Regions from separate parts of the Pseudomonas koreensis genome, predicted to be linked through region 1. Evidence: predicted binding sites of a transcription regulator. Region 1 holds the regulator's gene; the other holds the start of a gene.
The links. The regulator FliA, encoded in region 1, starts transcription of late flagellar genes. The targets are predictions, from matches to a motif close to CTAAAGTTTNNNNNNNNNNNGCCGNTAA.

Region 1 (5,127 bases):
ACTGGCCGACGTGATCGAAGGCCGTTGCGAATTGCGCGACGTGCTGTTGCAGGGGCCGGGCGGGATTCGCATCGTGCCGGCGGCCTCCGGCACGCAGAGCATGGTGCACCTGAGCCCGGCGCAACACGCCGGTCTGATCCAGGCGTTCAGCGACATCGGCGACAATCTCGACGTGCTGGTGATCGACACCGCTGCGGGTATCGGTGACTCGGTAGTCAGTTTCGTTCGCGCTGCGCAAGAGGTGTTGCTGGTGGTGTGCGATGAGCCGACTTCGATCACCGACGCCTACGCGCTGATCAAGTTGCTCAATCGCGACTACGGCATGAACCGCTTCCGCGTGCTGGCCAACATGGCGCAGAGCCCGCAGGAAGGGCGCAACCTGTTCGCCAAGTTGACCAAGGTCACGGATCGTTTTCTCGACGTCGCCCTACAATATGTCGGCGCCGTGCCTTACGACGAAAGTGTGCGCAAAGCGGTGCAGAAGCAGCGCGCCGTCTACGAAGCCTTTCCCCGTTCCAAGTGCGCGCTGGCCTTCAAGGCCATCGCCCAGAAGGTCGACACCTGGCCGCTGCCCGCCAACCCGCGCGGTCATCTGGAATTTTTCGTCGAGCGTCTCGTGCAGCAAACCGCAGGGCCTGTGATATGACCGCCAGTGGCATGAATCTTTACAAAAAGTCGGCGCGTGACGCGCAATACGAATTGATCGAGCGCTACGCGCCACTGGTCAAGCGCATTGCCTATCACTTGCTGGCACGCCTGCCGGCCAGCGTGCAGGTCGAAGACCTGATCCAGGCCGGGATGATCGGTTTGCTCGAAGTCTCGACCAAATACGACGCCAGCAAAGGCGCCAGTTTCGAAACGTACGCGGGCATTCGAATCCGCGGCGCGATGCTCGACGAAGTGCGCAAAGGGGACTGGGCGCCACGCTCGGTTCACCGTAATACCAGGATGGTCAGCGACGCGATTCGCTCGATTGAAGCTAAAACCGGCCGTGACGCTAAAGATCACGAGGTTGCGGCCGAACTCCAATTGAGTCTCGACGATTACTACGGGATTCTGAATGACACCTTGGGCAGTCGCCTGTTCAGTTTCGACGACCTGTTGCAGGACGGCGAACACGAAGGGCTGCACGAGGATGGCGCCAGTGCGCATATGGAGCCGTCACGCGATCTGGAAGATGAACGCTTCCAGGCGGCGCTGGCGGACGCGATTGCCAATTTGCCGGAGCGTGAGCGACTGGTGTTGGCGCTGTACTACGACGAAGAGCTGAACCTCAAGGAAATCGGTGAAGTCCTTGGCGTCAGTGAATCGCGGGTCAGCCAGTTACACAGCCAGTGCGCGGCCCGTCTGCGGGGGCGTTTGGGGGAGTGGCGAGCGCGCTGAAGGCAGTGTGGGGACACTGCGAAACGAGGCTGGTGCGGTGATCAACGGCGCCGGTCTCGATCCGTTGTGCTCCAGACAAACTTTAAGTGCTGCGCCGATTGATTGAAGTGGCGCGTCCAGGTGCTGGGCGCGTTTAAGACTGCTTGGAGGTCGAATTGAACAAAGACATGAAAATCCTCATCGTTGATGACTTCTCAACGATGCGGCGGATCATCAAGAACCTGCTGCGCGATCTTGGGTTCACCAACACCGTCGAGGCCGACGATGGCACCACTGCCATTCCGGTGCTCAACAGCGGCAGCATCGACTTTCTGGTAACGGACTGGAACATGCCGGGCATGACCGGTATCGACCTGCTGCGCCACGTGCGTGCCGATGAAAAACTCAAGCACCTCCCGGTGTTGATGGTGACTGCCGAAGCCAAGCGCGAGCAGATCATCGAGGCCGCTCAGGCCGGTGTGAACGGTTACGTGGTCAAACCTTTCACGGCTCAAGCGTTGAAAGACAAAATCGAGAAGATTTTCGAACGCATCGGCTGATGAATGCGCGGGGGAGCTATGGAGCATAACGAATCATCCCAGGGCGATTTCGAATCGACCCTGAAAAAACACGCGGTCGAACTGGTCGAAAGTCTTGAAAAAGGCAGGTTCGGCGACGCGGTGCAACTGATCCATGAGCTCAATCAGACCCGTGACCGCGGCCTGTATCAGGAAGTGGGCAAGCTCACACGTGAACTGCACAGTGCGATCGTCAATTTCCAGATCGATCCGCACATGCCGCAGGCCGAGGAAGTGTCGCAAATCACCGACGCCACCGAACGTCTGGGCTATGTGGTCAAGCTGACGGAAGCCGCGGCCAACCGCACCATGGATCTGGTGGAAAGCGCCACGCCGGTGGTCAACAGTCTGGCTGATGAAGCGCAGACGTTGAGCGCCGATTGGGGCCGCTTCATGCGTCGCGAGGTCGGGGCTGAAGAGTTCCGCGAACTGGCGCGCCGGGTCGACGGTTTTCTGTCACGCAGCAGCACGGACAACCGTGCGGTGTCGAGCAATCTCAACGACATCCTGCTGGCTCAGGATTACCAGGACCTCACCGGTCAGGTGATCAAGCGTGTGACCCAACTGGTCACCGAAGTCGAAAGCAATCTGCTCAAACTCGTGCTCATGGCCAGTCAGGTCGACCGCTTTGCGGGCATCGAACATGACCGCGCCGCAATGCTTGCCGAAAAAGATCCACAAAAACATCTCTCGCAGGGTGAAGGTCCGCAGATTCATGCCGATAAACGAGAAGACGTTGTGTCCGGTCAGGACGATGTGGACGATTTGTTATCCAGCCTTGGATTCTAGTATTTCGGAATTTCAGGTTTTTTGGGTTTTTAGACCTGTAGGAGCACCCCATTAATGAGCTTCGGCGCCGATGAAGAGATCCTTCAGGATTTCCTGGTTGAGGCCGGCGAGATTCTTGAGCAACTGTCCGAACAACTGGTCGAGCTGGAAAGCCGCCCGGATGATGCAGATCTGCTCAATGCAATTTTTCGCGGTTTCCACACTGTAAAAGGGGGCGCCGGCTTCCTTCAGCTCAATGAGCTGGTGGAGTGCTGTCACATCGCCGAAAACGTGTTCGACATCCTCCGTAAGGGTGAGCGTCGCGTTGATGCAGAACTGATGGACGTGGTGCTGGAAGCACTGGACGCGGTGAACAGCATGTTCAGCGAAGTCCGCGAGCGTGCACCGATCACCGCCGCCACGCCGGAACTGCTGGCCGCGCTGGCGCGTCTGGCCGAGCCGCAATCGGCTGATGAAGCGGTTGCTGCACCGGTAGAAGTGGTGGAAGAGCCGGTCGCCGAAAGCGCATCGGAAGACATCACCGATAACGAATTCGAACAACTGCTGGACTCGCTGAATGCCGTCAAGGCACAAGCCGAGGCCCCGACTGCTGTTGTGGCGCCCGCGCCGGTTGCCGACACGGCCGCCAGCGATGAAATCACCGACGCCGAGTTTGAGTCGCTGCTCGATCAACTGCATGGCAAAGGCCAGTTTGCTGTCGATGCGGTCGCTCCGGCGCCAGCAGCAGCGGCTCCGGCCGCGCCTGCTGCGGGGGACAGCTCGGACATCACCGACGACGAATTCGAAGCCTTGCTCGATCAGTTGCACGGCAAGGGCAACTTCGCCGTTGACGCGCTGGAATCGGCGATCGCTTCGGCGCCGGCAGCACCTGCTGCACCGGCTGCCGCTGCGGCCGGCAGCGACCTGATCAGTGATCACGAATTCGAATCGCTGCTCGACCAATTGCACGGCAAAGGCAAGTTTGACGCCAGCGCTGCGACTGCCGGCTCCGCGTCGAGCGTCGCCACGCCAGCAGCGAAAACTCCGGCCGCCGCTGCTGCGCCGAAACCTGCGGCCAAGCCTGAACCGAAAGCCGAGGCGCCGAAACCGGCCGCCGCTGCTGCACCGGCTCCGGCCCGTGCTCCTGCGACACCGCCGCCGGAAAAACCGGCCAGCGAAGCGGAAACCACCGTGCGCGTCGATACCGCGCGTCTCGACGAAATCATGAACATGGTTGGCGAGCTGGTACTGGTGCGTAACCGTCTGGTGCGCCTGGGTCTCAACAGCGGCGACGAAGCCATGTCCAAGGCCGTGTCGAACCTCGACGTGGTCACCGCTGACCTGCAGACCGCCGTGATGAAGACGCGGATGCAGCCGATCAAGAAGGTCTTCGGGCGCTTCCCGCGTCTGGTTCGCGACCTTGCGCGGCAGCTGAAGAAAGAGATCAACCTGGAACTGGTGGGTGAAGAAACCGACCTCGACAAAAACCTTGTCGAGGCCCTGGCCGACCCGCTGGTCCACTTGGTGCGCAACGCCGTCGACCACGGCATCGAGTCGCCGGAAGAACGCGAAGCATCGGGCAAGGCCCGTGGCGGTCGCGTAGTGCTGGCGGCCGAGCAGGAAGGCGATCACATCCTGCTGTCGATCTCCGACGACGGCAAAGGCATGGACCCGAACGTCCTGCGTTCGATCGCGGTAAAACGCGGTGTGATGGACAAGGACGCGGCCGATCGCCTGAGCGATACCGAGTGCTACAACCTGATCTTCGCCCCGGGTTTCTCGACCAAGACCGAGATCTCCGACGTGTCCGGCCGTGGTGTCGGCATGGACGTGGTGAAGACCAAGATTTCCCAGCTCAACGGTTCGATCAACATCTACTCGACCAAGGGCCAGGGTTCGAAGATCGTCATCAAAGTGCCGCTGACCCTCGCGATCATGCCGACCCTGATGGTGATGCTCGGCAATCAGGCGTTCGCGTTCCCGCTGGTCAACGTCAACGAAATCTTCCACCTCGACCTGTCGACCACCAATGTCGTCGACGGTCAGGAAGTGGTGATCGTGCGCGACAAGGCGCTGCCATTGTTCTACCTCAAGCGCTGGCTGGTCAGCTCCGCCGCTCACGAAGAGCAGCGCGAAGGCCATGTGGTGATTCTTTCGGTGGGCACCCAGCGGATCGGCTTCGTCGTCGATCAATTGGTCGGCCAGGAAGAAGTGGTCATCAAGCCATTGGGCAAAATGCTCCAGGGCACTCCGGGCATGTCCGGCGCCACCATCACCGGTGACGGCCGCATTGCGCTGATTCTCGATGTTCCAAGCATGCTCAAGCGTTACGCCACAAAGCGTATTTGAATCCGGGGCGACGGCGCGATGACGCGCCGCTGCACCTAATGGAGTGTTTATGGCAGTCAAAGTCCTGGTG
Region 2 (5,127 bases), 2.0 Mb from region 1:
TCTTGAATGCCTGCTCTTTCAGCTCGCCACGCAGCGTGATGGCATACGGCGGCTTCTCGTCGATGTGCAGAGTGACGGTGCTGGCCGGGATGTTTGCGGCGCGACCGTGCAAGGTCAGCAATTCGCCGTTGTCCATGCCGGGATGGCCAACCCACTCGTAACCGCAACGGGTGACCAGCTCATTGAAACCTTCCAGCCAGCCCAGGCCACCGCGACCGTTGAGTTCAATGAACGCCGGGTTGACCACGTCCTTGACCGGCGAATCCCAGCCCATGCGCACGTCGCCCACCGAAGCCTGCAACACGTTCATGCCACGGGTCGGCACCACCGACAGCTTCATCGTGCCGTTATCGATATCGACAATGCTGACGCCCTCCTGACGACCGCCATGCAGAGTACGCAGGGTCACGGAAAACGCTTTGGCGGTTTTTACACCGAGTTGCTCACTGGTGATCGTCCAGTTTTTTGCCGGAGTGTTGGCGTCAAGCAGGACATAGTCCCAAGCCATGGCGTGGGAAGCGGCAGAGAATGCGCCGAGGGCGACGAGGAGTTTGAGCGGGGTCATGGCAGCAGCCTTTATTGGAGTTGTGCCATTTTTATAGCGCTGCGGAAACGTTTCAGCAAGTCCAAAGAAGCGGTGGGGAAAAAGCATTCGCGAGCAGGCTCGCTCCCACAGGGACATCGGGCCTTCACAATATTTGTGAATTACGCCGACTACTGTGGGAGCGAGCCTGCTCGCGATAGCTGTTTCAAAGGTGCATCAACGGAAGCGATCAACCTCGGAACGCAGATCCGCCGCCAGCTTCTCCAGCTCTTTCGCGGTAACAGCCAGGTTAGAAACCACTTCACGCTGCTCGCTGTTGGCCAGGGCAATGCTCTGCAGGTTACTGCTGAGCAACGTCGCGGTACTGCTCTGCTCCTGAGTTGCTGTGGTGATCGCGGCAAACTGCTGGCCTGCCGAGCGGCTCTGTTCGTCGATCCGCGCCAGTGCCGAGGCGACGTTGGCATTACGCGACAGACCTTCTTGCATCAGCACGTTACCCTGCTCCATGGTGCTGATCGCATTGCCGGTTTCCTGCTGGATGCTGTGGATCATGCTGGAGATTTCGTCAGTGGCCTGACGGGTACGCGAGGCGAGGCTGCGCACTTCGTCCGCCACCACGGCAAAACCGCGGCCCTGCTCACCGGCACGGGCGGCTTCGATCGCAGCGTTGAGCGCCAACAGGTTGGTCTGCTCGGCGATCGAAGTGATCACGCCAACAATGCCGCCGATTTCTTGGGAGCGCTGGCCGAGGGTGTTGATCACCGTGGCGGTGCTGTTCAGCGCGCCAGCGATCTGCTCCAGCGACGACGACGCTTCTTCCATCGAGCTGCGGCCGATCTGCGTTTGCTGGGCGTTTTCCTGCGCCAGACGCTGCGTCGCGCCCATGTTGTCGGCAATGTTCAGCGACGTCGCGCTGAACTCTTCCACGGCGCCGGCCATGCTGGTGATTTCGCCCGACTGCTGCTCCATGCCTTCGTAAGCACCACCGGACAAACCGGACAGCGCCTGCGCGCGACTGTTGACCTCTTCCGAGGCACGACGGATATGCTCGACCATGGTCGACAGGGCCTGGCTCATCTGGTTGAAGGCGCGGGAAAGCTGACCGATTTCGTCGTGGCTCGATACGTTCAGACGCACGCTCAGATCACCGGCACCCAAGGCCTCGGCCTGGCGCACCAGATCGCCCAGTGGCGCAAGCTTGCTGCGCAGCAGCCAGACCACGGAACCGACCGCGAGCAACATCGCCAGCAGGCTGCCGATCGCCAGTTGCGTACCGACGCTCCAGGTCACCGCGCGGATCTCGGCTTTCGGCATGCTCGCTACCACCGACCACGGGCCACCTTCGAACGGTACGGCGATGCTGTAGAAGTCTTCGCCCTTGTCGCTCCAGAACTCGCCCTTGCCCGGGGTTTTCACCAGGTTGTTGATGGTCGGGGCGGCTTGATCCAGGTTTTCCACGCCGGCAATCGGCACCAGCCATTTGTTCTGCTCGTCGAGCAGGGCCAGCGAGCCGGTCTTGCCGATGCGGAAGCGCTTGAGATTGGCGAACTGCGCGTTTTGCGCGTCGGTGTAGTCGAAGCCGACGTACAGCACGGCGATGATCTTGCCGCCCGCGTCGCGTACCGGGGTGTATTGCGACATGTAGTAGCGCTCGAACAGCAGCGAGCGGCCGACATAACTCTGCCCCGCCATCAACTTCGCGTAGGCCGGGTTGGCATGATCGAGCACGGTGCCGATGGCACGGGTGCCGTCCTGCTTGCTGACGTTGGTGCTGACGCGAATGAAGTCTTCGCCGCTGCGCACGAATACCGTGGCCACGCCGGCGGTCATCTGCTTGAACTCGTCAACTTCCTTGAAGTTGTTGTTCAGCACCTCGTTGCCCAGATGCAGGCCCGGGGTCTGCACGCCGGCCACGGCCACTGGCTGATCCGGGTGCACACTCAAGCCGCCCCCGAAGCGTTTTTCAAACAGCCCGCTCAGGCGCAGGGTGCTTTCGCGCAGCGTACCGTGGAAGGTACTCAGTTGATCGGCCAGCAGCCGGGCCTCACTGGCCAGATGCTCTTCACGGGTGGCGAGGTTGGCGGAATCCAGCGAACGCAAGGCGAACACCGTACTGCCGCTGATAACTATCGCCAGTATTACAGCGAGGGCGAGGCCCAACTGCGAGGCGATCCGAGCACGAGGTTGAGACATGAACAGCTCCTGGCCGAGCCACCGAATCCTCCTTGATCGCGGTAATTGCCCGGAAAATATTCTAATAATGGGGTAGCGCGAAACCGGCACGACGGTTCCACATGCTCCTAGTCGGCGGTAAAACCGAATACTTGAGCGCGTTGCGTGGGTATGGCGCAGTAGTGGCATTGTGCCGGCTCGAACGTTTCAGCTCAAGCGCGCAACCGCCGGGAGTTGCATGGCGCGGACTTCGCTTTGCAGAAAGTCGCTCAAACGGCGCAAACGTTCACCTCCCGGACGGGTTTTTGGCCACACCAGGTAATAATTCAGGCCACTGGCGACCGCCGTCGGCCACGGCAGACTCAAGCGTCCTTGCGCGACATCTTCGGCAACCATCAACAAATCGCCCATTGACACACCGTAGCCGCGCGCCGCCGCGATCATGCCCAGTTCCAGGGTGTCGAACACCTGCCCGCCCTTGAGCGAGATCTGATCGGACAAACCCATGCGCTCCAGCCAACTGCGCCAGTCGCGGCGATCCGGAGTCGGGTGCAGCAGTTCAGCGGCGGCGAGACGCGCCACGGTCCAGGGTTGATCATTAAGAAGGTTCGGCGCGCCGACCGGAATCAATTCCTCGGGAAACAGCAGGCTCGCTTCCCAGTCCGGTGGGAAATGCCCGTCGCTGAGCAACACCGCGCAATCGAATGGTTCGTTGTTGAAGTCCACCGAATCGATGTCCATCCACGCACTGGTCAGTTGCACCTCATTGCCCGGTTGCAAATGGCGGAAGCGGCTCAAGCGCGCCAGCAGCCAACGCATTGTCAGGGTCGATGGCGCCTTCATGCGCAGGATGTCGTCCTCGGCGCGCAAGGTGTTGCAGGCTCGCTCAAGGGCGGCGAAGCCTTCGCGGATACCGGGCAACAGCAGCCGTGCCGATTCGGTCAGTTGCAGATTGCGGCCGCTGCGGTGAAACAGTCGGCAGGCGAAATGTTCTTCAAGGGTGCGCATGTGCCGACTGACCGCGCTCTGGGTAATCGACAGTTCTTCCGCCGCGCGAGTGAACGAGCTGTGTCGCGCTGCCGCTTCGAATGCGCGCAGGGCATACAACGGCGGCAGGCGTCGGGACATACAAAAAGCTCCAGTAGCGGGGGTAGGGCCAAATCGGCGGGCACGTTTCAGCATGAGTATTAATCATGCCACCCATCCTTTTTATCCCTTTGTGCAACGCCTGCCAAGCGCCGAGAATCGACGCTCTTCTGTTCCCTCTGATATTTGGGTGGTGATGACCATGCGGCATCCTGTGCGTACCGAACTCTGGGCCATTCTGCGGCTGGCGGGGCCGCTGATTGCTTCGCAGTTGGCGCACATGCTGATGGTGCTGACCGACACCCTGATGATGGCGCGCTTGAGTCCCGAAGCGCTGGCCGGTGGTGGCCTCGGTGCGGCGAGTTACTCGTTCGTGTCGATTTTCTGCATCGGCGTAATCGCCGCGGTCGGCACACTGGTGGCGATCCGTCAGGGCGCCGGCGACATCCTTGGTGCCGCGCGCCTGACTCAGGCCGGGCTGTGGCTGGCCTGGTTGATGGCGCTCGGCGCCGGGCTGCTGTTGTGGAATCTCAAACCCGTGTTGCTGCTGTTCGGCCAGACCGAAACCAACGTCAACGCCGCCGGGCAATTCCTCATCGCCCTGCCCTTCGCTCTGCCCGGTTATCTGAGCTTCATGGCCCTGCGCGGCTTCACCAGTGCCATTGGCCGGGCGACGCCAGTGATGGTGATCAGCCTCGCCGGCACCGTGGCCAACTTCCTCCTCAACTACGCGCTGATCACCGGCATGTTCGGTCTGCCGCACCTGGGGCTGACCGGCATCGGTCTGGTCACGGCGATCGTCGCCAATTGCATGGCACTGGCGTTGGCCTGGCACATTCGCCGGCATCCGGCGTATGACGCTTATCCGCTGCGCACTGGCCTGTCGCGGCCGAATCGGCAATACCTGAAGGAACTCTGGCGCCTGGGCCTGCCGATTGGCGGCACCTATGCGGTGGAAGTCGGCCTGTTCGCTTTCGCTGCGCTGTGCATGGGCACCATGGGCAGTACGCAAATGGGCGCGCATCAGATCGCCCTGCAGATCGTTTCGGTGGCGTTCATGGTCCCGGCCGGGATGTCCTACGCCATCACCATGCGCGTCGGCCAACACTACGGCGCCGGGCAACTGGTCGATGCACGGATGTCCGGGCGGGTCGGCATCGCTTTCGGCGCGGTGGTGATGCTCGGCTTTGCCCTGGTGTTCTGGCTGTGGCCGAACCAATTGGTCGGCCTGTTCCTCGACCATAACGACCCGGCATTTGCCGAGGTGATCCGTCTGGCGGTGAGCCTATTGGCGGTCGCGGCGTGGTTCGAGCTGTTCGACGGAA

Region 2: a site for FliA is predicted at 2,846-2,873, ahead of J2Y90_RS05030 (methyl-accepting chemotaxis protein). Genes of this name have one in related genera too.

The regions. Positions count from the first base shown of each region.
Region 1 is NZ_JALJWP010000001.1:3,047,753-3,052,879, forward strand. Features, by position in the region: gene fleN (flagellar synthesis regulator FleN) at 1-646, shown strand, start outside; gene fliA (RNA polymerase sigma factor FliA) at 643-1,383, shown strand; gene J2Y90_RS13690 (chemotaxis response regulator CheY) at 1,551-1,922, shown strand; gene J2Y90_RS13695 (protein phosphatase CheZ) at 1,941-2,729, shown strand; gene J2Y90_RS13700 (chemotaxis protein CheA) at 2,784-5,057, shown strand; gene J2Y90_RS13705 (protein-glutamate methylesterase/protein-glutamine glutaminase) at 5,107-5,127, shown strand, end outside.
Region 2 is NZ_JALJWP010000001.1:1,067,291-1,072,417, forward strand. Features, by position in the region: gene J2Y90_RS05025 (aldose 1-epimerase family protein) at 1-565, opposite strand, end outside; gene J2Y90_RS05030 (methyl-accepting chemotaxis protein) at 761-2,737, opposite strand; gene J2Y90_RS05035 (LysR substrate-binding domain-containing protein) at 2,924-3,844, opposite strand; gene J2Y90_RS05040 (NorM family multidrug efflux MATE transporter) at 4,005-5,127, shown strand, end outside.